Linked DNA regions of Pelagibaculum spongiae. The main gene of each other region encodes a partner of the protein of the gene in region 2 in a complex. Links are inferred from orthologs where the notes say so. Each region holds a gene or a part of one and is shown on either strand. Other genes may lie near its edges. The genes, in order: mnmG and mnmE.

The links.
Region 1: the proteins of mnmE (region 2) and mnmG are in contact, whole or in part, in a solved structure (PDB 9HIP), measured with the Escherichia coli proteins. The link is inferred for Pelagibaculum spongiae from one-to-one orthologs.

The regions. Positions count from the first base shown.
Region 1 is NZ_QDDL01000006.1:144,591-160,270, reverse strand. The notes cover bases 7,523-10,464. They hold mnmG (tRNA uridine-5-carboxymethylaminomethyl(34) synthesis enzyme MnmG), read left to right. Parts: upstream 7,523-8,009; coding sequence 8,010-9,920; downstream 9,921-10,464. Other genes in these bases: rsmG (16S rRNA (guanine(527)-N(7))-methyltransferase RsmG), read left to right, coding at 9,920-10,464; DC094_RS14845 (RING finger protein), read right to left, coding at 7,523-7,849. In the rest of the region: DC094_RS14865 (YcjX family protein), read right to left, coding at 1-1,208; DC094_RS14860 (efflux RND transporter permease subunit), read right to left, coding at 1,271-4,390; DC094_RS14855 (efflux RND transporter periplasmic adaptor subunit), read right to left, coding at 4,387-5,613; DC094_RS14850 (efflux transporter outer membrane subunit), read right to left, coding at 5,630-7,021; more of DC094_RS14845, read right to left, coding at 7,214-7,522; more of rsmG, read left to right, coding at 10,465-10,612; DC094_RS14830 (ParA family protein), read left to right, coding at 10,621-11,418; DC094_RS14825 (ParB/RepB/Spo0J family partition protein), read left to right, coding at 11,483-12,403; DC094_RS14820 (hybrid sensor histidine kinase/response regulator), read right to left, coding at 12,465-15,281; DC094_RS14815 (YfiR family protein), read right to left, coding at 15,286-15,680. UniProt on the Escherichia coli protein: NAD-binding protein involved in the addition of a carboxymethylaminomethyl (cmnm) group at the wobble position (U34) of certain tRNAs, forming tRNA-cmnm(5)s(2)U34.
Region 2 is NZ_QDDL01000005.1:126,006-141,566, forward strand. Bases 4,376-7,198 are described here. They hold mnmE (tRNA uridine-5-carboxymethylaminomethyl(34) synthesis GTPase MnmE), read left to right. Parts: upstream 4,376-5,011; coding sequence 5,012-6,385; downstream 6,386-7,198. Other genes in these bases: yidC (membrane protein insertase YidC), read left to right, coding at 4,376-4,472; DC094_RS13085 (NYN domain-containing protein), read right to left, coding at 6,576-7,198. In the rest of the region: chromosomal replication initiator protein DnaA, read right to left, coding at 1-954; rpmH (50S ribosomal protein L34), read left to right, coding at 2,243-2,377; rnpA (ribonuclease P protein component), read left to right, coding at 2,391-2,792; more of yidC, read left to right, coding at 2,835-4,375; more of DC094_RS13085, read right to left, coding at 7,199-7,364; thioredoxin TrxC, read right to left, coding at 7,361-7,807; DC094_RS13095 (class I SAM-dependent methyltransferase), read left to right, coding at 8,201-8,803; DC094_RS13100 (hypothetical protein), read right to left, coding at 8,853-9,467; DC094_RS22430 (SEC-C metal-binding domain-containing protein), read left to right, coding at 10,099-11,217; DC094_RS13110 (hypothetical protein), read right to left, coding at 11,474-11,776; DC094_RS13115 (EAL domain-containing protein), read left to right, coding at 12,274-15,015; DC094_RS13120 (DUF1186 domain-containing protein), read left to right, coding at 15,183-15,561. UniProt on the Escherichia coli protein: Exhibits a very high intrinsic GTPase hydrolysis rate. Involved in the addition of a carboxymethylaminomethyl (cmnm) group at the wobble position (U34) of certain tRNAs, forming tRNA-cmnm(5)s(2)U34.

The DNA.
Region 1 (15,680 bases), on a different replicon or contig from region 2:
CCTTGGTGACGTGCTTGACGATATGCCGCTTGAACCACTTCGGCTAATAGCTGGCGCATCGCTTCATGATCGCTAGCAACTAACTGATCAATTTTGCTTGCGACAAATAAAACCTTATCTATTTTTGGTGAAAACAGACGTGCTAATTTTCCTTGCTTACCATAACTAAAGCTTCGTGAAATACCACTCAGTGCTTGGCGAGTGTCTTGCAGTTTATCTGGCCCACCATTCAATGATGCAATTAGATCGACTAAAATAATTTGTCGATCGATTTTACTAAAAAACTCGCTATAAAAAGGTTTCACTAGTTGATCGACATATTGCTGATAGTGTTTTTTACACACTTTATACCAGCTATTCTCTTCGGCATTTTCCAATTGTTCCAATGACCAGCTCTTAGCGCCCGTCAAAGGAATAAAATTACATAAATCTGCTTGAGCCAATTGACTGCTGGCGTCGTCAGATTGGCCTGTTGCGGCTGACCAATCACCGGTTAAAAATCGCCCAGGAAAGATCTGGCTAAAACCTTGGGCTTTAGCATCAAGTAGATATTCAGAAAATTCGATGATTAATTTATTTAATTCAGATTGATCAAAGCTCGCTAACGGTGCCAAACTTGATATTTTTTTCGCTAGCTGCTGCCCTCTTTCTGTTCGGTTGAATAGCTCAGCATACCAAGCAGACCAGTCCGCAAAACTCATTTCTAACAGCTGTAGATCTAACAACCATTCGCCAGGGTAATCTCGAATTTCAATCCAACAAGAATAATACTCTCGCTTTAACGGATTAAAATTAGCATCTTTTTTGGCCAATTTAAGCTCAAGCAAACAGCCGCTAATACCACGAGTCGCTTCAGGCCACTGCGGATGGGCTTCGGTCAGATTGGCTAGCGATGCTTGGTAGGGAAAAAGCGGTAAATCATCTAACGGATGGATTTTTGCCCCGAGTAATCGTTGGTCCATTGCCGGTGCAAAGCCGCCTAACTTGGCAGATTCCCCTTGCAACAATTGATTAATCAGACTGGTGATGAAAGTAGTTTTTCCGCTGCGTGAAAGGCCGGTAATACCGATACTAAAACGCCGGTCGGATATTCGCTGTAGCTGTTTTTTTGCCGCACGGCGGCCAACTAATGCATTTTCTGCCAGAGACTTCGACCAGCGATTCCAGCTCGATGATAAACTGGTTTTTGAACTGCTCTTTTCCGGCATACACACCTCCCAACCATTTTGATATGGCAATCTGCTACCAGCAGATCGCCATTAATTTATTTTTAATCTTCCAATAATCTATGGGGCTTGGGTGTGATTCCCAATAGCTTTCTAAAGAAACTTTTCAGATCTTCCAGCAGCATGTAGTTCACAGGAATTAAAATCAGCGTGACAAAGGTGGTAAATAGCACCCCAAAGCCAAGTGAAATCGCCATTGGAATGAGGAACTGTGCTTGAGTAGATTTCTCTAACAGCAATGGGCTAAGGCCAGCGAAGGTGGTTAAAGAAGTTAAAATAACTGGCCGGAAACGTGCCGCACCACTCATGCTAACCACTTCTAACAAGGAACGGCCTGAGCGCTTCTGTCGGTTGATATAATCCACCAAAACCAACGAATCATTCACCACCACGCCGGTTAAAGCCAGCATACCCATAATGCTCATAATCGATAGCGACTTGCCCATTATTAAATGGCCAAGAACCGCCGCTGCTGCGCCAAATGGTATCACCGACATCACCATCAATGGCTGTGAATAACTTTTAAATGGAATCGCCAGCAGCACATAAATCACAAACAATACAAATACCAAACCTGCCACCAAGCTGGAGAAGGATTCATCCTGCTCCCGAGCTTCACCTTCCAGCGAATAGGTAACATCAGAATAATCGGCCAAAATGGTAGGTAAATCTTCAGATAATGCACGCATCACCGCACCAACATCACCAGTTTCCTTATTAATATCTGCAGTGACATTGGCGGTTCTAAAGCGGTTAACTCGCTCAATCGATAGTGGACTAACCCCTTGTTTTAATTCGGCCAACTGATTAAGCGGCAAGCGGGCACCATCTGGCGTTCGAATGATTAGGTTTTCCAGCTGGCTTAAATTACTTCGCTCTGATTTGGGATAACGCACCATCACCCGAATATCATCACGGTCCCGCTGAATTCTTTGCGCTTGAAAACCATATAACGCATTACGAACTTGGCTGGTTAAATCCCTCTGGGTCAAACCTAATGTAATCGCTTCAGGCTTGAGGATAATTTGTAGTTCTTGCTTACCTGAGGAAAGGCTATCGCTAATATCAAATATATCGGGAAATTGTTTTAACCGCTGTTTGATTAATAACGCCGCCTGTTTTAACCGATCAAGATCTTTGCCTTGCAACTGAATATCAACCGGATCCGAAGTTCGACCTATTTCTGCCCGATAATATAAATTTTCTGCACCTGCTATCGAACCAATGGCTTTTCTCCATTCATTCAACAGCTCGGGCGATGACACATCTAAGGTGCGTTTTTCTGGCGCCTGAATTTCAAACCAGACCCGGCCAACATGGCTATTACCACCACCGGCAGAAGATGAAATACCCAAAATAATACTTTCGCCGGTTAGCGGATCGATATACTTCTGCTGTATTTTTTCAGCTTCATCGACCATTCGAGCAACATGGCCTTCGGTTATTTCAAATGCCGTTCCAGCAGGCATACTCAAATAACCACGCGCCACTTCTGATTCAATTCGGGGAAAGAACACAAACTTTACCCAGCCACTAGAAACCAGAGAGAAGATAATAATCAGCAAGCCAATAAACACACTAATGCTTAGCCCGCGCCAGCGAAGTGCCTTTTCAAGAAATGGTTGATAAAAGCGTAATATTGCACGTTCAAAACCATCAGCAATTGCTTGTTGAATTCGGCTGAGCCGATTGCCTTCGCCGGGCTTTTTCATTCGTATGTGGCGCAAGTGTGCTGGTAAAATCAATTTCGATTCCACCAGAGAAAATAGCAATACCGGGATAATAATATAAGGAATTTGGGCAAACAATTTTCCTCGAGCACCTTCAATCAGCATAAGAGGAATAAACGCTGCAATCGTTGTTAGCACACCAAAAGTTACTGGTACAGCAACTTCTTTTGTTCCCTCAATAGCGGCTTGTAGCGGATCTTTACCCTTTTTTAAATGGGTATAAATATTCTCCCCTGTGACAATTGCGTCATCTACTACAATGCCGAGCACTAGAATAAATGCAAACAAAGAAAGGACATTAATGGATACGCCCAATTCTGGCATTAAAGCAAAACCACCGAGGAAACAAACCGGAATACCCGCAAATACCCAAAAGGCTACCGAAGGCCGTAAAAATAGCGATAACAGTAGCAGTACTAACAAGCCACCTTGCCAAGCAGATGTGGTTAAAGTGTTTAGGCGGGCTTTAACTATTTTGGAGCGATCGCGCCATAAGTTGAGCTTAACCGAATCGCCTAAAGTAACCTGCCGCTCTGCAACAAATGCTTTTACCGCATCGGCAACTTCTATCGCACTTTGTGTACCGGTTCGGTAAATCTCAATGCTCATTGCCGGCCGACCATTAAATAAATCTTGGCCAGGCGCATCTTCAAAACCATCAATGACCGTCGCAATATCACCCAGTAATAATCGGCTGCCATCGGCACTACTTCTTAAGGGGATTGCCTCAAAATCATCTCTCTGCCAAGCCTGATTACGGCTGGTTACTAGAATTTCACCACCCTGAGTTCGCAAGTTACCCGCTGATAAATCCAGCGAACTGACTGAAACCGCTTGCGCCACTTGAGCAAGCGTTAAATCATATTGACGTAGAACAGCATCGGATACTTCAATCGAAACTTCCCGATCACGGCTAACATCCAACTCAACTTGACTAACCTTGGGCAGTATTTGCAATTCATCTCGTAATTGTTCAGCCACCTTGCGCAATTCAGTTTCTGGTAAATCTCCACTGACCACTAAACTGATTACTTCACGCTTAGTATCGAATAGATTAACCGTTGGCCGCTCGGCTCCTGACGGTAAAGTAGATAATGCATCGAGGCGGTTTTTTATTTTATCTCGCAGTTCTTCAGGGTCGTAACTAGGTGAAACTTCAACTACTACGCTGGAAAAACCTTCACTACTGGTAGAGCTAATCTTTTTGACCCCTTCTAGGTCAAATATTTCTTCTTCCAACCGGCTGGTAACTGTTTGCTCAACCTCCGCAGGCTGCGCACCTGGCCAGCTAACTGAAACAGAAACTAAATCTAATTCAAAATCAGGGAATACTTCCAATGGCAGGCGAGAGCTTATTGACCAGCCACCCATCATTAAAATAAAAATCATTAATAAATTGGCAGCAACCGGATTGCGCGTAAACCAACTGATCATAAATCAGCTCCGGTTTGCTTGGCTTTATTTTTATCGGTTTTAGCTTTTTTTGCTACGGGTAATGAACTGTCTCTGGCTAAGGTACCTGTTACCACATCGGCACCTAGAGGGCTCACTACCAGCTGTTCACCGTTAGTAATTCCTTGAATAACTGATTGACCATCACTGCTATGCAATAACTGAACTTGCCGCGACTCTAAGCGACCCTGATTTAAAATCCATACTTGGTTACCTTGATGCACTGCCGAAGCGGGTACGACAAAAACCTGCTTTAATATTTTGCCTTTAATTTTCGCCTCAACAAATTGTCCAACTAATAATGGCGCTTGGTTCGACTGATGCTGAGATAAACTTGCATAAGGATTTTCGACTTCAGCAATTAAAGATAATTGACGATTTTGTGGATCAATTAAACCGCTACTACGAACAATTTTCGCCTGCCATTGCACTCGCTTGTTCGTTGCTGCGTTATTGCCTAAATCAGCGGTTAAAATGACATCGGGATAAACTGCTGGTGGTAAATTTAATAAACCTAAATCACGATTATTAACCGGCAGGCTGACTTCTACTCGGTCGATGGCAAATAAGCTGGCCAGCTGGCTACCGGCATTCACATATTGGCCGGGGCCGACAGAGCGGCTTTGCACCACACCATCAAAAGGTGCAAAAACAGCGGTTCGCTGGAGATTCAATTTAGCCTGATCAACGCGTGCAGTCGCTGAATTTACTGCCGCCCAAGCGGCCGAAAGCTGAGGCTTACGTGCAACCAACGGATCGGGAGCGCGGTTACCATTAATTACCTTCCAGTCAGCCAATGCTTGTTTAGCTTGAGCTTGCTCGGTAGCAAAGCCTGCTTCAGCGTTGGTCAAATCGGCCTCTGCTTGGGCCAGACTGTTTTGGTAGTCTCGAGCATCGATTTGCAGCAGCAACTCACCTTTTTTAACTTGGCCGCCCTGCTTAAAGTTTTTTCCCAGTTCAATTAATTGACCAGAAACTTGGCTAGATAAAGTGGTCGTTGAACGCGACGCCACCCTGCCAAATGCGGTTAATTCAATCTGATAATTAGTTGGCTGCAATTTTAATACATCAACCAGCCGTGCTTTTTGTACTTGTTGCGGCCGTGTTTTAGCTTGCGGCGGATTAGATAAAATAAATTTAGCTACAACACCGGCAACCAATAAAACCACAACTGCGGCAATAACTACTTTAACTCTCTGGCTCATGATGTCTCACTGGAAATTACGGCAAAGCTCTGGCACCCAGAGCGCTGTATAAATCGATACGATTAATTAATAGCTGAGTGGTGACAACTACTAGTTGCTGTTCTGCCTGATCGGCACTTCTTTGTGCTTCAAGTAGATTTAAATAATCCGTTAAGCCTCGGCCGTATTGTTCTTTGGTTCGAGTTTCTGCAGCACGAGATTGCTCTAATGCCACTTGATAAGCAGCCTGTTGCGTGCGCAAATGTTGCTCAGCAGACAAGGCAGTTTCAACCTCGGTTAAGGCAGACAGCAAACTATTGTTATAGCTGGCTTCTGCTATTTCAGCTGCTGCTTGATTGGCTTGTTGATTGGCCTTTAAACGCCCGCCGTTAATAATGGGCGCAGTTAAATTGCCTGCTAAATTCCACAGCAATCCTTGGCTGGAAAAAATATCGGAAAACTCATTACTGCGACCACCAGCGGCAGCTGTCAGACTAATCGATGGAAAACGCGCCGCATGTGCCGCGGCCAAACGGCTATCAGCGGCAGCCAATCGAGCTTGTGCAGCTAATAAATCAGGTCGACGGGTCATTAACTCAGAAGGAATACCGGCTGGTAATACATCCGGTAAGTTAGGAAGTGCACCGGCGGCTTTGATTTGTCCGGCAGGATAACGCCCCAACAAACTTTCCAGAGATAAAACCGCAGCATCCAGTGCTTGTTGGCGACTGGCGACTTCAGCATCAGCACTCGCCAGAGTCGATTTGGCCAAATGCACATCACCAATATTTCCCAAGCCCCGGTTATAACGCGCTTGTACCAATTCCAGACTGATATTTCGGCTATCTCGACGTTGCAGAGCCAAACGTTTTTGCGCCACGGCTTGCTGCAAATTGAACCAGCTTCTAGCAACCGATGCGGCAATGGTTAACTGAGCTGACTGCAAATCGGCTTCGCTGGCGAGGTAATCTTGCTGTGAAGCACTATTTTGATTGGCAATCCGCTGAAATAAATCCAATTCCCAACTGACATTAAGCTGCAGATTATGCCCGGTCGAGGTCAATTCATTGCTGCGGCCTCGCTGAGAACCGGCAGATAAAGAAAGTTGCGGTTTACCATCGGCACTAGAAATTCGCGCCAAGGCAGCAAAACGGCGCAAAGTTGCTCGGCTGGCTGCTAAAGAGGGATTAGCTTGTACGGCTTCTTTAACCAAAATAGTCAATTGAGGATCAGCAAGCTGACTGGCCCAGCCATCAATAGCTGATTCACTCTGCGCTGATTGCCAATTTTGCGGCAGTTCTGGCACAGGCTGAGCGTTTCGTGTCGGTGGATTCAGACTACAACCTGCCATTGCTAACGACATCACTAGCGTCGCGACTAATTTCATTACAGAAGGAGTTGAACCGATTTTTAATGAAACAGGTGTCATTACCAGAATCCATCACAGCTATAAATTTTCAATATTGTGCACTAGTTTTGGTCAACTTGAGCGTTAGCCAGAACAAATTGTGCGACAGTATTAACAGGGGTGATTTTGCCACGGAGAAGACTGCTTATGGTGTAATGAATATGAAAGTAGCCATGCTTATTTAACAGTCCAGCATCAAGCGCTAAAAATTTGCTAACGCCTCTCGTGTAAATAAAAGAAAATTATCTCACCGCTGGCAATCATCAAATAAGTTAACCAATGAACTCTACTTGACGGAAAGCCCGCGCCGACATCTTCAAATTCAACGTTATCAGCTGGATTATTCAACTCGTGCCTTAGTGCAAGAATTCTATTTCGGTCGGGCAAGGCTCTAGCCATCCATTTTCGAAAACAAATACGAATAATGTTCGTACTATCTTGACCAATTCTTACCCCACTAAAAAGAGACAAGAGTGCCTTACTCATCATAGGCTGGATTAAAAACTCCGGCTGATTGACCACATAATCAGGCAATCTCCGACAAGTAGGACACGATGTAATTGGCAAGGCTTGATTACTAGAAAATGGATCGACAGATGTTCCGACTCCGCGAGGAGCGTAATGATGTGAGTTCTCGACCCAGCGCTTCCAACAATTAGTATGAAAAATATGACCACAGCTAAGAACCGCAATTAGACATGGCTTTTCTACCGGTAAATCAAGTGCACAGACACCTTTAGGAAAATTAATATGGTCAACAGTATCGTCCCACCCCAGCTTTGCCGACATTAATTCATCAAGCTGAACCTCAGCAATTTCTTCTAAACAAATCGCACAATAAAATTTCATAAACCCCATTTCCCGGCCTGCACCTCAGCGATTAAGCAACAGATGCTTTCCCTTAGCTAAACCTCTATAATAGCCCGATTTTGCAGTCCCTCTGATCGCCCGAGTTATTCCCGGCCAGCCAGCATGGCGCTGTACCCTTATCCTTTGACTAGATAAAGTTATGTTCTATCAAGATAGCTATGAAGTAATCGTTGTTGGTGGCGGGCATGCAGGTACTGAAGCAGCTTTGGCCGCCGCTCGAACCGGCGTTAAGACGCTATTGCTGACTCACAATGTCGATACGCTGGGCAACATGTCCTGTAACCCAGCAATTGGCGGTATTGGCAAAGGCCATCTGGTTAAGGAAATCGATGCCATGGGCGGTGCGATGGCACTGGCCAGCGATGAAGCCGGAATCCAGTTTCGTACCTTGAATGCTCGCAAAGGCCCAGCAGTACAAGCGACTCGTGCGCAAGCAGATCGCATTTTGTACAAAGCCGCTATTCAACGCATTTTAGGCAACCAACCCAATTTGGAAATTTTCCAGCAGCCAGTTGATGATCTGCTGATTGAAAATGACCGCGTGGTTGGCGTAACCACTCAAATGAATTTGTCATTCCGCGCCAAAACCGTGGTGATTACTGCCGGTACTTTCCTCTCCGGTAAAATTCACATTGGTCTAGAAAACTATACCGGCGGCCGTGCAGGTGACCCTTCTTCCGAAACGTTAGCAGCTAAGCTGCATGATTTACCGTTTCGTATTGAACGGTTAAAAACTGGCACGCCACCTCGTTTAGATGGCCGCACTATCGACTGGTCAGTATTGGAAGAGCAAGCCGGTGATTTCCCAACCCCGATATTTTCTTATCTGGGCAACCGTGAAATGCAGCCAAAGCAAATCAGCTGTTTTATCGCTCGGACTAACCTGCAAACCCATGATGTTATCCGTTCGGGTATGGACCGCTCACCTTTGTATACCGGTAAGATTGACGGTATCGGCCCGCGTTATTGCCCATCGGTTGAAGACAAAATCATGCGTTTTGCCGATAAGGATTCACACCAGGTGTTTATGGAGCCAGAAGGCCTAACCACCCACGAAGTGTATCCCAACGGTATTTCCACTAGCTTGCCATTTGATATACAAATCGGTTTAGTGCGCACAATGAAAGGCTTGGAAAACGCCCGAATTATTCGCCCAGGCTATGCGATTGAATATGACTTTTTTGATCCGCGCGATTTGAAAGCATCTTTAGAAAGCAAATTCATTGCAGGCTTGTTCTTTGCCGGTCAGGTTAACGGCACCACAGGTTATGAAGAAGCAGGCGCTCAAGGTTTGATTGCCGGTTTAAATGCTTCGCTGCAGACCCAAGAAAAAGAAGCTTGGACGCCGCGACGTGATGAAGCCTACATCGGCGTATTAATTGATGACCTAATTACCCTTGGCACCAAAGAGCCCTATCGGATGTTTACCAGCCGCGCCGAATATCGCTTGTTGCTGCGTGAAGATAATGCCGATATTCGTTTAACCGCCAAAGCACGTGAATTAGGCTTAGTCGATGACCATCGCTGGGCAACTTTCCAGACCAAACTAGAATCGGTCGAGCTAGAAAAACAACGCCTAAGTACTTTAATGGTGACGCCACATTCTGATGCCGGCAAAGCATTAATCGAACAAACCGGCCAAACCATGAGCAAGGAACAACTGGTCGATCAATTACTGCGCCGCCCAGACCTGACCTACGCCAAGCTAATGAAAATTGACGGTATTGGCCCGGGTGTTGACGATGAAATGGTCGCCAACCAAGTGCAAACCCAGATTAAATATGCCGGTTATATTAGCCGTCAGTTAGAAGAAATTGAAAAGCTGCGCCGTAACGAAGAAACCAAATTGCCCGAGCAAATGGACTTTGCTTCTATTTCTGGATTATCTAACGAGATTGTCCAAAAACTACAAAATCATAAGCCAGAAACACTCGGTCAGGCTTCTCGTATTTCCGGCATAACACCTGCCGCTATTTCATTATTGTTAGTGCATCTTAAAAAACGCAGCTGGTTAAAAGGTCAGCAGCAGAACGGAGAGAAGTTCGCCTGATGGAACAGACTAATTTTGATCGTAATGCCTTGCTAGCTCAGCTGGAACAAGGCATTGCCAATATGGCACTTTCATTGCCCGAAAGCGCACCAGAGCAGTTAATTGATTATTTACAGCTGCTGCACAAATGGAATAAAACCTACAACCTGACGGCGATTCGTGAACCAAAACAAATGGTGATCAAGCATTTGTTAGATTCGCTTTCGGTCGTACCACATATCGATGGCCATCAGGTTTTGGATGTGGGCACCGGCGGCGGTTTGCCCGGTATGGCGCTGGCAATTTGCTATCCAGAAAAACATTTTTTATTACTCGACTGCAACGGTAAAAAAGTACGCTTTTTAATTCAGGCGATTGGCGCTCTGAAATTAAAAAATGTGACCGCACTACAATCACGAGTGGAATTACTCGATCGCGAAGAAGGCTTTGCTCCTAAATGGTCAGGTTCTGCCGCTGCCGGGTTTGATAACATTGTTTCCCGTGCATTTGCTTCTTTACAAGATATGATCGACGGTTGTCATAAGCTAATTGCCAAAGATGGCGTCTATCTAGCTATGAAAGGACAGTATCCTGAAGAAGAATTGTCACAACTGCCCGCAGACTGCAAACTGGTTAGCAGTAGTGAATTGAACGTACCAGAGCTAGGAGAAGCTCGGCACATTCTCAGGATCTCGCAACAACACTCAGGCTGAGGAACATCGTGGCAAAAATCATCGCAATGGCCAACCAGAAAGGCGGCGTTGGCAAAACGACTTCTTGTGTCAATTTGGCGGCCTCTTTAGCCGCAGCTAAACGCAAGGTGTTGCTGGTCGATCTAGATCCGCAAGGAAATGCCACTATGGGCAGTGGTATCGACAAGCAATCACTAGATCTTTCGATGCTGGATGTTTTGCTCGGTGAGCAACAAGCGGTGGACATTGTCCATGTAACCGACCCAGGTGTTTATCATTTGTTGCCTGCCAATGCTGATTTAACCGCTGCTGAAGTAGAAATTCTTGAATTGCCGATGCGGGAATACCGGTTAAGCTTGGCGTTAAAACCGATCCGCGATGAATACGATTACATTCTGATCGATTGCCCGCCGTCACTGAATATGCTGACGCTGAATGCGTTTGTCGCGGCAGATTCAGTATTAATTCCAATGCAATGTGAGTACTACGCATTGGAAGGTCTCTCGGCGCTGCTCGATACCATCGATTCGATCAAGGAGCAGTTAAATCCAGGGCTGGAAATCGAAGGTTTATTGCGCACCATGTATGATCCTCGTTCCAGCTTGACCAAAGATGTTTCTGCACAGCTCACGGTACATTTCGGTGAGAAGGTTTACCGCACAGCAGTACCAAGAAACGTACGTTTGGCAGAAGCCCCCAGCCATGGATTACCAGTATTACATTACGATGGTAAATCCAAAGGTGCCGTATCTTATCTGGCACTGGCCGGTGAAGTAATTCGCCGCAATGAAGGCAAACGGATTCGTTTTAGTTCTAAAAGAGCCTGATTCGAGCTAGCTTATTTAAATGCTTTAACGACTATTTTGATTTCATCACGCTTATGGAAAACACATGGCAGCGAGAAAAAGAGGATTGGGCCGCGGATTGGATGCATTACTAAGTGCTGCCAAAGTTAGGCCTGAACCGACTGAATCTTCTACAGAACAACCTCTAACTGATCAAGATTACCAAGCGGTTTCTAACGGCGAAGATCAACAGCTACGTCAACTGCCAATTGAATACTTACAACCAGGTCGTTATCAGCCCCGCCGTGATATGAACCCGGAAGCACTGGAAGATCTAGCGGCATCAGTAAAAGTCCAAGGCATTATTCAGCCAATTGTTGCGCGGCAAATTGACAAGTCCGGCAAGCAATTTGAAATTATTGCTGGTGAGCGGCGCTGGCGTGCGGCACAACTTGCTGAGCTAGAGCTAGTACCGGTCATTATTCGTCAGGTAGAAGACGAAGCTGCCATCGCCATGGCTTTAATTGAGAATATTCAGCGTGAAGATCTCAATGCAATGGAAGAAGCCAGAGCATTACAACAGTTGGCTGATGAGTTTCAACTTACCCACCAAGAAATTGCTGAAGCAGTGGGTAAATCTCGTACCGGCGTCACCAACTATTTGCGCCTCAATCAGTTAAATGATGATGTGCAAAAACTGTTGGAATATGGCGATCTCGAAATGGGTCATGCCAAAGCATTGCTCGGTTTATCCGGCAACCAGCAAAGCGAAGTCGCACAACAAGTTGTCGCCAAGGGCATGAATGTTCGGGAAACCGAAGATTTGGTCCGCCGCAACCAGCAGCCTGAGCAAAAGCCAACAACTAAATCGATTGATCCAAATATTAATGAATTACAACAGAGATTAACCGATCGTCTGGGTGCTAAAGTTGCGGTTCAGCATAGCGCTAAGGGCAAAGGTAAATTGGTAATTCATTATAGCGACCTTGATCAGCTAGATGGCATATTGGCGCACATCGAAAAATAAATATTTCCTATTAAAAAAGCCGCAAAAGCGGTTTTTTTAATGCTTTCTATTTTAGGTGAAATTAATGCTGCATATGAGTCATCGCAATTTTTGTGTCTCTAAAAGCTGCCTGCATTAATGCTAAAATATCTGGTGCTTGCTCTAAACGATTCTCACGAACCGACTGCTCTAAATGTCGAGTTAACTCAGCCATTCTTTTAGCGCCCAAAGAAGCGCAACTAGATTTTAACGACTGCAACAATCGTTCTAATACTTTTAAATCAGCATTTCTGGTAGCCGCGGCAATGTCTTCAAGAAAACGCGGTGTTTCTGCAATATAATTTTGCTTTATTTCATCAAATGCTGCACCAGTAATTTGGCGCATACTATTAAACACTATCTGATCAAGCAATAAAATATCTTGAACTTCTCTGCTTATAACTGCAGTAGTATCTTCGCGCTTTGCAGAAAAAACACCTGAACCACCAGATCTTTCTAAAGGCATCGGAGTTTGTGTTTTATTAATCCAATCTGAAAGCTTACTTTGCAGTAGTTTCCTTTTAACCGGCTTGCTAATGTAATCATCCATACCTGCCGCTAGGCACTGCTCTCTATCACCTTCCATTGCATTGGCCGTCATCGCAATAATAGGCACATGCAGCCCTGAGTTTGATTCTTTACGGCGAATGGCGGTGGTTGCCTCATAGCCACTCATTATTGGCATTTGGCAATCCATTAAAATGACTTTTGGCGAAAACTTTTCCCAAGCCTCGACTCCTTCCTGACCATTATTAGCAACCTCCACTCGGTAACCAATTTTACTCAGCATTGCCAGAGCAACTTTTTGGTTCACGACATTATCTTCAACCAATAAAATGATATCTGAAGATTGCCTGGCCTGCTCATCTACTGCATGAACTACAGCATTTTGTTGTTTTTTCGCCTGATGGCGGCCCAGCACATCGGCAGTTAATTGTTTAAGCTTTTCTCTTTTATACGGTTTAGATAAGCAACCATCTAGACCGTTATCTGATTGCTCTTTAAGGCTCATCATACCCGAAGATGACAGCATGATTCGACGAATGTTTTCCAGTCGCGGTGTTGCCTTCATTTTTCTTGCCAGCGACAATCCATCATCACCTGGCATATTTAAATCTAAGAATGCAATATCATAATCGTTGCCGTTATTTGCTGCATTCAACATTTTATTTAATGCTTCATCGGTATTAACTGCTTCTTCTGAAGTCATTTGCCATGCATCGAGATAGCGACGCAGTATCTCTCTATTAATGTGATTATCGTCAACGATCATCGCTCGTTTACCGGTTAAAACAACTGGGTCGCGAATTTCATTTTCAATCGCATTGGGGCAGATTTTCATGGGTAGTTCAAAGTAAAAAGTAGAGCCTTTCCCTTCCTCACTATCAATGCTAATTTTTCCACCCATTAACTCCACCAGCTGGCGTGAAATTGCCAAGCCTAAGCCTGTTCCACCAAATTTCCTGGTAGTACTTCCATCTGCCTGAGTAAATGCCTGAAATAGTTTAGGTACTTTATCTGCTGGAATACCAATTCCGGTATCTTGAATAGAAAAACGAACCATTGCCATGTCATTTTTACAATCAGCTAACTCAACCCTAGTCACTACCTGACCTGTTTCAGTAAATTTCACCGCATTACCCACCAGATTAGTCAAAACCTGGCGGATTCTTACTGGATCTGAAATCAATGATTTTGGCAGGCTAACATCGGTGAAACAAACTAACTCCAATTGCTTTTCACGTGCTTTTCCAGCTAACAATGCACAGACTTCATCTGCAACATCCATTACATTTAGTTCTACTTTTTCTATCATCATTTTTCCGGCTTCCATCTTTGAGAAGTCCAGAATATCGTTGATAATTAACAGTAAAGAATCTGCCGAACTGTATGCTGTTTCTACAAAATCACGCTGTGTCTCATCTAGTTCTGAATCTTTTAAAAGATCCAGCATTCCTAGCACGCCGTTCATTGGTGTGCGGATTTCATGACTCATATTGGCTAAAAATGAACTCTTGGCTTTAGCTGCTTCTAGCGCTTCTTCTTTAGCTTTGTTTGCTTGGCGTATTGCGCCTTTTAATTCTTGGTTGGAATTAGACAGCTCTTGCGTTCTTTCGGTTACTGTATGTTCAAGCTTTTCTTGGTGCTTGATTAGTGTTTTTTCCTGACGACTAATCTGCCGCAGCATTTCATTAAATCGATCATATAATTCACCAATTTCATCATGGCCATGCTTTTGAATTTGGTGTGAATAATTTTTTTCAGTGGCAATCCAATTCATGGTTTCTGATAATTCAAGAATTGGCCGAGCAATTAATTTTTGAACTCGCGCGCTTAAACCAATAGCAACTAAAATAGCCAGCAATGCAATGCCCAAAGCAAGTATCAGATTTTGTAATAGCTTGTATAACAGAGGTGTTAAGTCAGCTAACATGTGGATGTAGCCGATCAGCTGGCCATCCATCATTATTGGCTGGCCTACATACAAATCAAGACCTTGTGTATACTCACCTGGCTCTGCCATAGTTTGATATTGATGTTGATAACTAGACGAATCACCATATTTAGCAAAAACATCACCGTTTGCATTGGTAATTACTGCATGCTGAATATCAGGAATTGCAGCTAGGCTCCCTAGCAAAATTTCTGCACCTTCAATATCATCAAAACTCAAAGCAGCTTGACTGTTGCTACCCACCAATTCAGCCACAGTTTGTAACTTGCTGACGATCGCTTCTCTTGTCTTCCACAAATCATTAATAGTGAAAGCAATTAAAGTAACCAGTAATGCAGCGCCCGTTGTCACAACCAAAGCATGCCGAAGCTTCTTTTTGATTGGCCAATCATGCATTCCGCTCATCTGGCTAGTCTCCCTGACTTTTGATAATTTTTGCCAATCGTAGAAGCTGAGATTTAAAATTAAACCCTGCTTTCGATGCATTTTTACGGTGGATTAAAAATCCAATCCGTTTTCCTTTCATTTCCAATTCAACCATTCCGCCAGACTTGGCAAAACCTTTGATATCAGAGATAGTTAAAATACCTTGTTCATTGTGCTGTTGAATCCACTGTTTCATTTGTTCTGCTTTTGGATGCAAGAATGCAATGTGGCAGTCAATATCTTTGTTCGGATTTTCAAGGTAACTAATTTTAATTGTTTTACCTTGACTGACTTTATCATTAACTGCATTTAATGCTTTTCCAAATGGATTTATACCTACCACGCAAATTTTCAATTCATCGCCGTCTGCTACTGAAT
Region 2 (15,561 bases):
ATCGATCATTAAAACATCGAGTGCGCGATAAAAACGTTTAAATTCTGCAATCGCATTATTTTGCAGCGCACGTACCATATCACCGACAAATCTTTCTGAATTTAAATATAAAACTCGAGCGTCGGGATTTTGCTGTAAAACTTGATTACCGATGGCATGCATCAAGTGGGTTTTACCCAGACCAACACCACCATATAAAAATAACGGATTGTAAGCCGTACCTGGATTTTCAGAAACCTGAAAAGCAGCAGCACGTGCTAACTGGTTAGATTTACCTTCAACAAAGTTATCGAAGGAAAATTGTCGATTAATACTACTACCAGTATCTACAAACAGACCACTGCGAGCCAACACCTGTTGAGGTGTTGCGCCTTGTGTGTAATTAACCGCTTCCATCGCCGCACCACCAACACCAGAACCCGGTGCAGCTTCTGCTTCTAATAAGGAAGCTTGAACTACCCGTTCAGGACGTCGTTGATTAGTACGGGTCACCCGGCGAGACTTACTACCACCTGAAACACCGGCAGCAATTGCAGGTTCAGCAGTAGTTTGAGGCTGGGGTTGTCGCATGGGTTGTTTACGCGCAGGGGCTTGCCGTGGTGCAGGTGATTCTGCTGCTGGGCGACGCGCTGGCTTTGCAGGCGTAGCTGGGGCAGTTCTCACCGTTGCAGCAGTTCGCGGCCTGGCAGGTGCGCTAGCAGTCGCCTGGTTTCGCGAGCCAATCTGTAAACAAACTTCCGGCGGATTGTCCGGAACAAATTCATCTAGCAGATCAACTATTCTACTCTGGTAGTTGCGCTTTACCCAGTCAACAACAAAGCGGTTCGGTGCAAATAGCACCAGCGAGCCGGCTTCTTCCTTTGCCTGAAGCGGACGCAACCACGTATTGAATTGTTGTTGAGGTAATTCATCTTGCAAACGAGCAAGACATTGGGACCAAAGGCTGTCAGTCACAGAATCCTCTCTATGAGCACCAATTTAGCCAACTCTCCACAAAAAGCCGAAGCATCTATTCTACCCCAGACAAACCTAGTTATCCACAAAACTTAGAAATCGTCTAGTTATAGTCGTTTGGGGTAGATAACTGCTAAAAATAGCCTTAAAAACCATTGATCAAGGCAGTATTAGGCAGTTGAAACTTTGATCCTTGGCAGAACAACTCTGTGGAAAACCTGTAGTTATCTCTGTACAAGCCCAGAACAACTTTATAGAAGTTCACAGATTTCAAAAAACTATCTACAGATAAAAAATCTATAAATAATCCTGTAAAACCTGTTCTATATGGGTTCTTCGATAATGGACAGGGATAACTTTTTTATTATTGTGTATGAAAATTCTCTCTTGGGATATCTTAAAAGCTGCTTAGAAAATTGATCAAATTGAGTTTGCTAGATAAAAGTAGCACTATCTATTAGAAAGATCGGTTTCCATTCACTTTTATAACAATCATCAGCTAAAACTGGCCAGATCTGCCAAGGATTTATTCAAGGACTATTATCCCCAAGCACGATGAGCCATTTAACAGTGATATTGGGAGTGTGGATAAATATGCTGATAACTATGGGGCAATTCCGGTAACAAAAATTGACCCTCTACTTATCCAGAATCTGTCCCGCGACAATACAGACTTAGTCCTATCAGTCACGCACACAAAAAACTGCTGTTAACCCATGATAAATAAAATATTTTCAGGGTTATTCGATTTGTTCACAGGGATTAATAATAAGAGTTAATAAAAACACTACGTGTTTACTTATTATTAGTTCTTTTTTAAAACCCCACCCAGATCGAAACCCTGAACATACTCGAGAGATTGATTTGACCAACGATTCAAAATTGGCTATTCCAGTATCTGAAAATAAAAAGTATCCGAAAACAACACTGGGTCGGAGTTAATCTGAAAACCAGGGAGTAGAGAAAATTGAAATTGAAAACCAAACCGTTGGACAATCCCCCGTCTCAAATCTCAACACCGCTGGTCAGCTGTTTCGCCAGAAAGCGCAGTTTGCATTGGATCAGGTAACCCTTTAAACCACCATATACAGACATCAAGTAGCAAGTAACTACTAGATATAGTGGTGTCAGAGATTACGGCCACTTAGCCAGTCAAAAAATTGATCTCAGTAAACTGCTTGAGAAACAAAGCCTTTATCGCTTGACAGAGCAGTGTCTCGACTCTAAAATCCCGCGTTCTCATGCCCCCTGTGGCATTGATTTATTAGCAAGCAACACGGATTCAGACATGAAACGTACTTTTCAGCCAAGTAATTTGAAGCGCGCCCGCACTCACGGTTTCCGTGCCCGTATGGCAACCAAGGGCGGTCGCCTGGTTCTTAAGCGTCGTCGCGCTAAGGGCCGTGCTCGTCTGGCAGCCTAAGGGTTTAGAACAGGTGAAATTCGGTTTTTCGCGTTCAGCACGACTGCTGAAACCAGCGGAGTTCCGGCATGTATTTGCCGACGCCGAAAGTGTTGCCTGTCGCCAGCTGAGATTGCTGTTCCGGCCCTGTGAATTGGGTCGGACCCGCATAGGATTCGCATTGACCAAAAAAGCGGTCAAGCGTGCGGTCGATAGAAACCGGATCAAACGTGTGTTTCGGGATAGTTTCCGTCTTAATCAACACGAAATGGGTTCGGTCGATATTATCGTTTTGGCACGTCGAGGTGCGTCCGATCTGGACAACGCAGCCTTACAAAAACTTGCCAACGATCTCTGGCTCAGGCTTGAAAAAAGCTATAAAAAGAGCCAATCCCTTGCTTCTGCACCTTCCCAGCAGGACTGCGACCTTTCATAATACGCTTCATTTTTCGGACATCTGCCGACAACGGTCACCCTTATGGAACTACAACGCACAATATTAATTGCGCTGTTTGCTCTGGTATCGGTAATGCTCTTCCAAACTTGGGATGAGACTTACAATGCACCAGTTCAACAAACCGCAAATGCATCAGTCAGTTTACCAGGTGATACACCTGAAGCTGCTTCTGGTTTGGATTCAGAAGTACCAGCAGCCTCAATAACTGGTTCTGCTGTTGCACAAGCTATTTCCAGCAAGACCATTAAGATTCGTACCGACTTACTGGCGCTCGAAGTTGATCTTCAGGGTGGCACGATTGTTCAGGCTGATTTACTCGCCTTTCCAGAAAGTTTGGGTTCTGAAGTACCTTTCCGCTTAATGAGTAATACGCCAAACCAGAGTTATGTCGCTCAAAGTGGTTTGAGTAGTATTGCTGGTCCGGATAACCGTGATGGTCGCGCAGTATTTGCTGCATCGGCTGACAGCTTTGAAATGGTCGATGGCCAAGACAAGTTAGTGGTGCCTTTAACCTGGACTAATGAGCAGGGCGTAGAATTCATTAAGTTGTTTACTTTCACTCGTGGTAGCTATGCGGCTGAAGTTAACTACAAGGTCGATAACCAGTCTGGAAAAACTTACTCCGGTAGCTTTTATGCTCAGTTAAAGCGTCATCGTCCACTGGAAGAAAAAAGTGTTGGTTTAGGTGGGTTTAACACTTATACCGGTGCAGTTGTTACCACACCTGACGAGCCTTACAAAAAAATCACCTTTGACGATATGGAAGAAGAAGCTTTCAAGAAAGACGTTAGAGGCGGTTGGGCGGCAATGAGCCAGCACTATTTTGTAAGTGCCTGGATTCCTGTTGCGGATCAGGTGAACAGCTATAGCTCTCGTGCAAACAAAGGCGAGTACCTAGTTCAGTTGGTGAGTCCTGCTTTGAACGTTTCTCCTGGTCAAACCGGCGAAATTGGTTCTACCTTGTGGATTGGTCCAAAGGATCAAAACAAGCTGGAGGCGCTGTCTGAGAACCTCGATCTGACTATCGACTATGGTTGGTTGTGGTTTATTGCTCAGCCATTATTCTGGTTGTTGACCATGTGGCATGGCCTATTCGGTAACTGGGGTTGGGCGATCATCTTCTTAACCATCACCGTTAAGGCACTGTTCTTCTATCCTTCTGCGATTAGCTATCGTTCAATGGCCAAGATGCGCAAGTTAGCGCCGAAACTGGCTCAGTTGAAAGAACGCTATGGCGATGACCGTCAGCAGATAGGTACCAAGACCATGGAGCTGTACAAGAAAGAAGGCGCCAACCCAATGACCGGTTGTTTGCCTGTTCTATTACAGATGCCAGTATTTATCGCGCTTTACTGGACACTTTTAGAGTCAGTAGAACTGCGTTTGGCACCTTGGTTAGGCTGGATCACCGATCTGTCAGCACAAGACCCTTACTACATTCTGCCTGTGATCATGGCTGCGTCGATGTTCATTCAGCAAAAACTGAATCCACCGCCAGCAGATCCAATGCAACAGAAAGTAATGCAGTTCTTACCAGTAGTATTTGGTGTGTTCTTCCTGTTCTTCCCTGCGGGTCTGGTTCTGTACTGGTGTGTTAACAACATCCTGTCGATCCTCCAGCAGTGGATGATTACTCGTAAGATTGAAGCTGAAGATTAATTCACAGCTTTAAAGCGAACGAAAAAACGGCGACCCCTAAACAGGTCGCCGTTTTTATTTACAGAGACGAAATTTATATCGTATGGATCATATCGGTATAACAATTTGCCGTTAGCAAGAATCGAATTATTCACAGTCATCTCTGATATGCCTAAGTTGTTCAACCTGAGTTATCCTGCCATGGAATACTTTGCCCATTGGAAATCCTTTGTGGAAAAGTTAGCCATGATCTGGCTGGCATCTGAAAATGCTGTTAGATGTCCTGTGTGATCTTCTGACAGACATTCAAACTCAGTTAGTGCTATCCAGCCAGCTTTTGATCTAGCGATATGACATGCGCTTACTGTGAAGCAATTTGTGATCATACATTTGATCATTTGTTCACAGCCCTTAGATTGATTTGATCGCTAGTGCTGCTGATTATTAGTGGTTGCTAGAGGTTATCTACAGCATTCGCCCCAGCGCCAAGCAATGCTACAATCCGCGCCCTAAATAAGCCCCAGTTTTCCACAAAGCATTCTCAGTCGAGCATTTGAATTATGAACAACCCAGTTATCGATACCATCGCCGCCCAGGCAACAGCATCTGGCCAAGGTGGAGTTGGCATTATTCGTATCTCAGGCCCGAGAGCGAGCCCCGTGGCCGAGAAACTACTGGGGTTTGAGCCACAAGTTCGTTATGCCCATTACGCACCGTTTAACGATGCACAGGGAGAAATACTCGATCAGGGTATTGCACTCTACTTTGCCGCGCCCAATTCATTCACAGGCGAAGATGTGGTCGAACTACAAGGCCATGGCGGCCCTGTAGTGATGGATATGCTTTTAAAGCAAGTGTTGGAGTGCGGTGTTCGGTTAGCACGACCTGGTGAGTTTTCAGAGCGAGCATTTTTAAACGATAAGCTCGACTTGGCCCAGGCCGAGGCAATTGCTGACTTAATTAGTGCCAGTTCTGCACAGGCTGTTCGTGGTGCGCTTCGTTCACTGCAAGGTGCAATGTCAGATCGTATCCACAACTTGGTAGAAAAACTGACCGAGCTGCGAATCTATGTTGAAGCAGCGATCGACTTCCCTGAAGAAGAAATTGATTTCTTGGGTGATGGCATCGTCAGTGGAAAACTTATTCATTTAGCTGAAATGTTCAACAGCATTCGCAAGGAAGCTAAACAAGGAAGTCTGCTGCGCGAAGGTATGACGGTGGTGATTGCTGGTCGGCCAAATGCCGGTAAATCTAGCCTGTTAAATGCATTAGCTGGCCGGGAAGCGGCGATTGTCACAGATATTGCCGGCACTACCCGCGATGTGCTGCGGGAACATATCCACATCGACGGCATGCCGTTGCATATTATCGATACCGCCGGTTTGCGTGAATCTGACGACAAAGTTGAGATGATCGGTGTCGAACGAGCCTGGGGAGAAATCGAAAAAGCCGATAAAGTTCTGTTGGTTACCGATTCCAGAGAAGGCACAGAAATTAATCCACACAATTTATGGCCTGAGTTTGTTGATCGGTTGCCTGAAGGGGTGCCGTTAACGGTAATTCGTAACAAGATTGACCTGTTAGCAACCGAAGAAACCTCTGGTTTATCAATTGATAACGGTCAGGAAGTATTGCGCATGTCAGCGCTGTCGGGCGACGGTATTGATGAACTGCGTGAGCACTTGAAAAAGGTCATGGGCTTTGAAGCGACTAATGAATCAGGCTTTCTTGCTCGCCGCCGTCACCTAGATGCATTAGAGCGTGCTGAAGACCACTTAAAACAAGGCACAATGGAACTAGAGTATTCTGCTGCTGGAGAACTTCTGGCCGAAGAATTGCGCCAAGCCCAACAAGTGTTAGGTGAAATTACCGGTGAATTTTCTGCCGATGATTTATTAGGTAAAATCTTTTCTAGCTTTTGTATTGGTAAATAAATATGAGCAATCAAAGTAAACCTTCTCAAAAACAGCCTGAGAAAAAAGCCAAACCCCCCATGACAATTTTTGCTGTGGCTTTAGTTGCAATCATTATTTTAGTTGTTTTTTTTAAATAACAGCTTGTTATGCTTATCTTTTGGCTCAACACAACGTAGGTTGTGTTGGGCGCAGCGAATAAAAGAAAGAGCTAATTATTTTTGTTTCGTATGAAAATATGACACGCAGATCCTTTTCCTAGATGTTTTTTATTTATATCAAACAACTCTGTAGCTTCAACTAATTTGCTAAGTGAGTCAAATTTATAGTTTTTATCGTTGTAATTTTTGAAATTAAAATCAGGATGTTGTCTTTTAATTAAACTTCCGCATTGTGCAAGTCTCGACCACCCATCTTCTTCCATGCACTCTGAAGCTGCATATCTAAGTAGTTTAACAAGATTAGTGTCCATTCTTAATTTGTTTCTGATAGATAATCCTGTAGTTTTAGTTTCTTTCTTTTCTTTGGTTATTGTTATTTCTTTATCTGTATTTTTTTCAGAAAAAACTTCAGAATACAAAAAATCATCGCATGCATTAATGAATGCTTTAGGAGTTTGTTTTTTACCAACACCAAAAACATAAATTTCCGATTCTTTTAGCCTTGATGCTAATTTAGTAAAGTCGCTATCGCTACTGAATAAAACAAAAGCATCAAATTTATTTGAATATAGTAAATCCATGGCGTCGATTATCATAGCAGCGTCGGATGAATTTTTTCCTTGCGTATATGAAAACTGCTGAACAGGGCTAATAGCTAATTCATTAAGATGTTCTTTCCAGTTTCTAAGATATGATGAACTCCAATCACCATAAGCTTTCTTTACAATAATATGCCCATGTTTAGATAGTTCTTTTAAAGCATTATCAAGAATAGAATAAGATGTATTCTCTGCATCTATTAATACAGCAATTTTTTTCTCTGAATCTATATTTATCATTGGTTTTTCTTAATCCAGTTTATTAACTGCTGCTTTGGCAGTGCCCCACTCACCCGATCGATTTCTTTACCCTCTTTGAATAGAATCAGGGTTGGAATGCTGCGGATATTGTATTGCGCTGCCAGCTGCTGTGCTTGCTCGGTATCTAGTTTGGCTAAAATCACCGACGGCTCTAGTTCGGCAGCGGCTTGTGCATAACCCGGTGCCATCGATTTGCACGGGCCACACCAAGGCGCCCAGAAATCAACAACCACTGGCAATGCATTTTTACTGATAAATCGATTGAAGTTGCTTTGATTAAGCTCGACCGGTTTTTGTTGGAAAAGCTTTTCATGACATTTTCCACAAACTGGCTGATCTTCAAGACGTGCTTTTGGCAAACGGTTTAAAGCCTGACAACTTTGGCAGACCATTTGAACTGCTGTGCTGGGGATATCTGTCATAATTCCAATACCTAATTTAACCACTTAGCTCAGCAGGTCACTGCATTGCTTAACAGGTGAGGATTATGCCGCGAAAAAGCGATGTTAAGAAGTAGTAATATTTAATCTATCGATTAGTTTCTGACTACCGAGTGGTGACCAAAATAGCAGATCATCAATCACTGCGACTCAATAGAGTCGTCCTGTGCAAAACTGATGATGATGTTGTTAATCAGCAACAACTGGATAAAAGATACCCAGTTGGAGTCAATCTGGTTTAAGGTGTCGCCTCTGCGGCAGTTCACAGTCCTATGAGCTGTCTGTTTTTTGATCAATTCGATCTCACTTCTCTATTTTAGTTACCCGGCTTATTGGAGCTTTATAACCATGACCTACACAGGTTCGGCACACTCGATGAGTGAATTTAAACTTAGCCCTGAGCTGCTCAAGCTGATTGATGCCGTGAACAACCGCAGTGCAGAGTTAACGGGTGATGATGGGGATAAATGCATTGGTAGCCAGTTACCCACAGTGAATCGGGCGTTTGAAGAGATCCAGAGACGAGGATTACCCGCTGGTAATCAGTTTTGTGATTGGGGTAGTGGATTAGGCGGTGTGTGTGGTGTTGCCGCATTGAATGGCTTTAAGTCATTAGGAATCGAATTTCATCACCAGTTTGTAGTCGCAGCTCGTGAAATTGCCGAAGCACAAAATTTACCGATTACTTATTGTGAAGGCACTTTTTTCGTACCGGGCGACGAAACCTTGTCAGACAAGCATTCTCGAATGATTATGACTTACGACAAGTTGGCTTGGGAGCAAACAGAATTATCTCATCAAGACATTGATGTGGTGTTTTCCTACCCATGGCCAGGTGAAGAAGGTTTCACCGATCGAGTATTTTTACGCCATGCTAAACCAGGCACTTTACTGGTGACCTTCCACGGTTGTGATCAATTACTGGTTCAGAGAAAAACTGAAGACCAAAACCATCTGGAAGTTATTGACTGGATGTAAATATTCGCCAGTTTTAGAGTGCGGCTGATTAATAACCAGCCGCATTTTTTTATGCTGCTTGTTTATTTTTTTGCTCAGTTTGTGGGTCCTTTTTGGTCACATCAGGCTTATTAAAAAGATTAAGTAGTAAGCGAATTATCAAACCGCCTAGCATTAAAGCGATGGCGTCTTTTAAATCGAACATCTTTTCTTTCAAAGTTTTAGGTTCATATGAGCTATCTAATAATTGATAATTACTATTTGGATAAGCTGCATCGAACTTCTCTCTCAGGCTAGATGGAACCTCTGACCCGTCACGCAATAACCCGGTATAACTTGCCGTGCCGATTAAGTCGGTAATCGATGGTGCTTGCTCGCTGTCCAAAATATAAGCGACCTTACCGGTTGAAGAGATGATAACAGGGGTATAGAAGGTTTTACCCAGCTGGCGTTTTTTCTTTCTGGATTGAATAGTGTATTCATAAACGTTGGCTAGATCGACAGTACCGCCGTTGACCGTTGCATACCTTAATTGATTACCAGTATTGGCCAACTCACCAATTTCAACCGTAACGGCTTCCTGATTAATGTTGCGTTGCTGATAAATTTCCCACAGCTCATATCCAACAAAAAACAAACCGACCAGAAATGCATAATTAGCTAATTTTTTGAATTTATTAATCACACCCATCTCCCCAAAAAACTTTCTTGAAATTTTTTTGAACAGTCAAATAAGAGTAATCTTATCTGCTGCTTAGCGAATAAATATTACAAGTAAAATTGATAAAATTAAATAACGTTAATTCTACATCTTCTGTAATTCATCAATTCTTTGATCTGACTACTTCACTCGACAAGGCTGGGTACAATCAATATGTCGCCAGCTGTTGCTATGAGAAGATCTTTTAATTTTTTTTTGGAGATGAAGGTTTTCGAATCGCAGGAAATTATTTTGTTGTTGATAAGTTATGAAACCATGCGCGATCAAACTTCAAAATACAGACTGATAAAGGGTCGGTTGTTTTTTAATCCACAGCCCTTTTTTGTTCTTATGACTAAGCGATGTAAATTGAATATTTGCCGCTGATGGCTACTAGTTGCAAGCAGAAGAAAAACCTTACAGAAAGCGCAAAAATAAAGTGTTTAATGCTTAAAAATCACTGGCGAAGACTGTTTTTTATTCACAGGCCGCTAGCATTCTGAATAATATCTAACCAGATTGGATTAATTGTGCTGCTATCTGTCTGGATCAAGGCAATCTGTGCATAAAAAAAGTTATTATTCTGCGCTTTGTTATTTGACGACAGGTAGTTTCGGTGAATCAGAAGACTGGACGTAATCAACCCTGCCCATGCGGTAGCGGTAAAAAGCATAAGCGCTGCTGTATGAACAGCACAGGCAAGGCTAACCCAGATCAACTGCATCAACAGCTGCAAGATTGTTCTGGTCGTTTGATGCCAGCACTCTATTCCTTTTTCCGTAATGGTTCCGCTCCAGATGCGATGAGCCAAGCATGGAAAGCCTTCACTTGTGACCATCCGTTGACCATGGATGAAGAGCAACAAAGTGAAGTAGAAGAGCTTTTCTTTCCATGGCTGTTTTTCAATTGGAAACCCGAAGGTCAAAAGCTCTCAGTTGCCGAACAGTTTTTATCTAGCTTTGCCGAGAAAACCGAGCGTTTGTCTCGTGAATTGATTCTGGCTGGTTGTAAAGAAGGCTTTGCTTATTACCAAGTAACTGAGGTGACTGCTGGCAGCAGCATTCAGTTAAAACAGTTGGCGACTGGAAAAAAATTGTTGGTGCGCGAGCAAGTGTTATCGATGCAAATTGCTTCTGAAGGCATTTTGTTTGCTCGTCTGGTCGAAATTCGAGGTGAGCTATTTATCTTTGGCTGTGCGCCATGGATTCTGCCTGAATCTCATGCGCAAGAATTAACCGATCTTGGTACTTCGGATCTTCAAATTTTGCTGACGCGTTATTTTGATATTCGCCAGACAGTTTTTCAGCAAATGGAAAAGCAAGCCGATGAAATGGTGGATGCTATTTTGCAGCAATCACCAATAGAAGAAACCTTACAAGCTCAAGTACCGTCATTAGAAGCTAAAGCCACTGAAAAGAATGTCAAAGCGGATCAAACAACAGCAGGTTTGCAGGTTTGGAAACTAGAATGCTCCGTTCCTGAAGCTTATGACGCACTAAAAACACTGGCCGGTCGAAACCCTAGTGATGAACTACTGCTGTCGGATGCAAGTTATGACTCGAATGGAGTATTGCTGTCGTTTAGCATTCCCTGGTTAGAGAAACAGCAAACTTTGGCAGAGTTAATTGTTTCTAATGATCGGCTCAGTGTTCGTTGTAGCCCAGAGCAGCGGGATCCAGTAGCACGTCGAATTCGCCGCAGATTGGGTAAAAAGGTTTCATTACTAGGCGATTAAAATCAAGCCAGATTAACGCTTACCTCTAAAGTGGTAATCAAGAAAAACAGTTGTATTTTTTTTAACTGGCTGTTTTTTCTTGTTAAAAAAGCAATAAAACTAGCTCAGGATGTTGTGTCAAACAAACACAATAGAGGTATAGATAAAAGACAAGCTGAAAGTTAGGGTAATTATGCAGGCAGGTATTTATATCAGCCTGGTGTGTTGCTGAGTTTTTGACAAATATGTCAGACGCGGAGCTGGTCTCCGCGTTTTTTTATTCTGTCAAACCATCAATAAACGCCTTAGCCTTATCTAGAGCACCTTTACTCGCATCAACAGCTTCATTACTTAACGCTTTCGCTTTCTCTACCCCTTGTTGCGCCGAGCAGCGGGTTCTTTCTCCCAAACATTTTGCCTTGCAGCTTGATTGCTTCGTTTCTTCTCCGATATTGCTTAACTCGCAGCGAGTATTACAAAGCTTTTGCTTTTGCGGGCAATCTAGAATGTCAAAGGCAGAAGCTGGGCCAGATAACATAAATGTTACTGCTAGAGCGGGTAATAGCTTGATATAGCGCATGTAGATAGTCTCGGCTGACCTGAGTAGTACTTTTTTTATTATATCCTTGTCAGCTAAACAGCTCCATTGACTTTCGATATCTATCCCTGAGGTTAAAACTGCTTTTGAATAGCCTATGACATCTTGCTGAGAGATAATCTTTGATTACAATGACATGTCTTTAAAAATAGTTTTAAAAGAACATGTTTTTTTATAATTATTAGTCTATGAAAATATTTGTTATTTTAGAATTTTGTTATAACGAATAATCGTTGTATAGCAAAAATACCATCTATCAATTTTAAAAAAAATGAATTTTTTGCTGCCATAGATTCAAATGAATAGGTAGTAAAACCTGAGGATCACCTTTAGCAATTGATTAAAGTTGAACTTTTGTCACATTTTTTTGCGGATAGCTATGGCTTGCACCAGCCAAGATAACCTACATCAAAGAACCTGCTATCGAAGCTTGTTATTTTCTTGATCAATTTATTTTTAACAGCCTCAGGGAGAAAAGCGTGATCAGAATCGCGGTAGCGGTTTGCTTGCTGCTATACAGCCTTGTTAGCGCTGCAACTAGCTTAACTGAGCAAGAGCAAGCTTGGTTGGGGGAAAAAGACCGTACCTTCTCAATAGGAATGGTTTCAGTCCCACCTTATTATTTTGCTGGTGAAAATAGTCGGGTAGCAGGTTATTCCCATGATGTTCTGCAACTAATCGCCAAGCAGTTAGATCTTCAATTTAGATATCGTCTCTATCCAAGTTTTGCAGAAGTAAAAACTGCGGTACTGTCTGGTGAATTAGATGTCGCTGCTGCGATAAACCCAAGTGTAAAACGGCGAAAAAACTACGAATTTACAAGGCCTTATCTTTATATAGAAAACCGATATTTCTCCAAGCGTGGTACCCAAATTGATACCAATAATCTAACTGGTGTTAAAATAGGTGTTTCTCGCGGTACATTATTATCAGAATGGCTAATTAAAAATCATCCTGAAGCAATTGTTTTTGAAGCAGATACTTCAAAAGATTTATTGAAGCTCTTATCTAACCGTAGCATTGACTTGATTGCAGGTGTGTCTGGCAGTATTGAGTGGAATGCTCGTCAATCAAGCATTAATGACATTGAAATGGCCGGTGATGTGGTTTTGGATTACCAGGAATCCTTCGGTACCAACAAGGATAAGCGTCAGCTGATTGATATATTACAAAAAGGTTTGTCGGGTATTTCGACGGATCAATGGCGTCAGCTAGAGCGACGTTGGTTAACCGGTCAGGATGATTCAATCTGGGATCAAATTCGTCAGCTGGGTATATATTTGATCATCGGCATGATTTTTCTTGGCATTATGGCGGTACTGGTCTGGAACCGTTCACTGCAGTGGCAAATTAAAGCACGTCGTCAGGCAGAACTAGCACAGCGCAGCCGTCGTGAAATGTTGGAAGCATCTTCGACCATGGAATCTCGTCGTCGAGTATCGGCCATGTTTAGTAAGATGCTGGAAGCCGAATTACCCGAAACAGTTTGCTTGCATTGGACAGTTCAAACTTCTGGTCAAGTTATTCTGGAAGGTGCTAGTGGTGTTCAAGCGGCAATAAAACAAAAAATGGCAGAACAGTGCCAGTTAAAGTTAAAAGATATTCGCCAGCGCCCAGCTAAATTGATTTCACTGATTAAAGCGTCTGAAGATTGGGCTCAATTTATGGATTATTGCGAACAGGTTCATTCACCGGTAAGAATGCTTGAGCCGATTGTTTGCCGTAGTCGCTTAATTGGCTTTGTTTCAATTCATGCTTCAGTTGAATCATCAAAAAGCTTTGAGCCTGGAATGACAGAGCAAGGGAAGGTTTCTGCATCGGTACGTTTCTTTGAACTGGTAATGGAGCGATTTGAAGATCGTCGCCGACTCTATGAAATGGCGCACCAGGATTCTTTAACCGGCCTACCTAACCGCCGCCAACTTTATGAAGAATTAACCCAAATGTTGTCGCAAGGTGAAGTCGGTGCCTTGCTGTTTATCGATTTGGACCATTTTAAAATGGTTAACGATAGTCTCGGCCATGAAGTAGGCGATTTGCTGTTAAAAGCGGTGGCTAGTCGTTTCCAATGCATGCTCAGTGAAGATCAGATGCTGGCGCGACTTGGTGGCGATGAGTTTGTTATGGTGATGCCTCGCTGCAATGGTGCTCAGACAGAAGAAATGGCGCAAACGTTATCCACTTTAATGGAAGATAGCGTGACGGTTTCTGGCCAGGAAGTGTATCTCTCACCAAGTATTGGTATTGCGCTTTACCCAGAAAATGGCAAGAACGTCGATACGTTGATTCGTAATGCTGATGCCGCGATGTATCAGGCCAAAGACAAAGGCCGTAACCGCTGGCAGTTTTACGACATATCCATGACAGTAAAAGCCAGAGAGCGATTAAACCTTTTAGGTGATTTACGTCTGGCACTCGCTCGTAAAGACTTTGAACTCTACTACCAGCCACAGCACGACATGGTCTCTGGCAACATTATTGGTGCTGAGGCATTGATTCGTTGGAATCACCAACAACTAGGTTTTATCACACCAGATAAATTTATTCCGTTGGCAGAAGAATCAGGCCTGATCTTACCCTTGGGTGAATGGGTGCTGGAAACTGCCTGTAATCAGATGACGCGCTGGAAAGAAAAAGGCATTCAGCTAGAGCGAATATCGGTCAATATATCGATGGCTCAGCTGCACCAACCGGGCTTGATTGCTCGGGTTGAAGGAGTATTAGAGCGTACTGCTTGCCGACCGGAATGGTTGGAATTTGAAGTTACTGAAAGCTATTTAATGTCGGATCCAGTGGAAGCAGGCAGGCTACTGGCACAAATTCGCTCAATGGGCATTATGGTTGCGCTGGATGACTTCGGTACCGGTTATTCATCGATGAGCTATTTAAATGCATTGCCGTTGGATCGGTTGAAAATTGACCGTAGCTTTGTATTTAAACTGCCTGATGAAGATGAAGGCGCGATTGTTCGAGCGATTATTGCAATGTGTCAATGTTTGAACATTGGTATTGTTGCTGAAGGCATTGAAAAAAAAGAACAAAAACAATTTATGATGGAGCAAGGTTGTGACTTGGCTCAGGGATATCTTTATTCCCGGCCATTGCCTTGCCATGAGTTCGAAAAATACTTCGCCAATTTGCCCGAATTTAATCAAAACGATGCTCAAACCCAGTCGCTAATTCAGCGACCAAATCCCCCAACCCAAGTTGAACCTGCTTGATTGCTAAATAGACATATGATCGTTGGTTAGCGCCTCTTTCTAGTTGATCTCTAGTTGATCAAACAGATTTGATTACGCTTGATGCTGCAGGCGTGTATCATTAATCTCACTTGCTCAGCGGGTGAATATGGCGTGTCAGCCAGCAATAAAAAAAGGGGTGAATTATCATGAAAAATACCGTGATGTGTGACCATCAAGAAGTGTGGTCTGAGCTGGAAAACCTCAGCGGTTATTTTCCCCGTGAAGCGTTGCAACAAGTGCTGCAACGTCGTCAGGCTTTTTACCCTTTACTGGCTGAAGAACTCTCTGTTTTAGCCAATCATCCCGATCAAATTCTTACCAAAAACAGCAGCTATTTCCGGCATATTTTCAGCTTGTTAGTGATGGCACAGTGGCGTGAAAAACAAGCTTGGCCTTTGATTATCAAGCTACTAAAAAATGGTCAGCAGCACCTGGATTTACTGTTAGGTGATGTACTTCCTGAAGCTTTTCCACAGATTATCGCTTCCTTGTGCCATGGCGATTTAGCACCGCTAAAACAGCTGA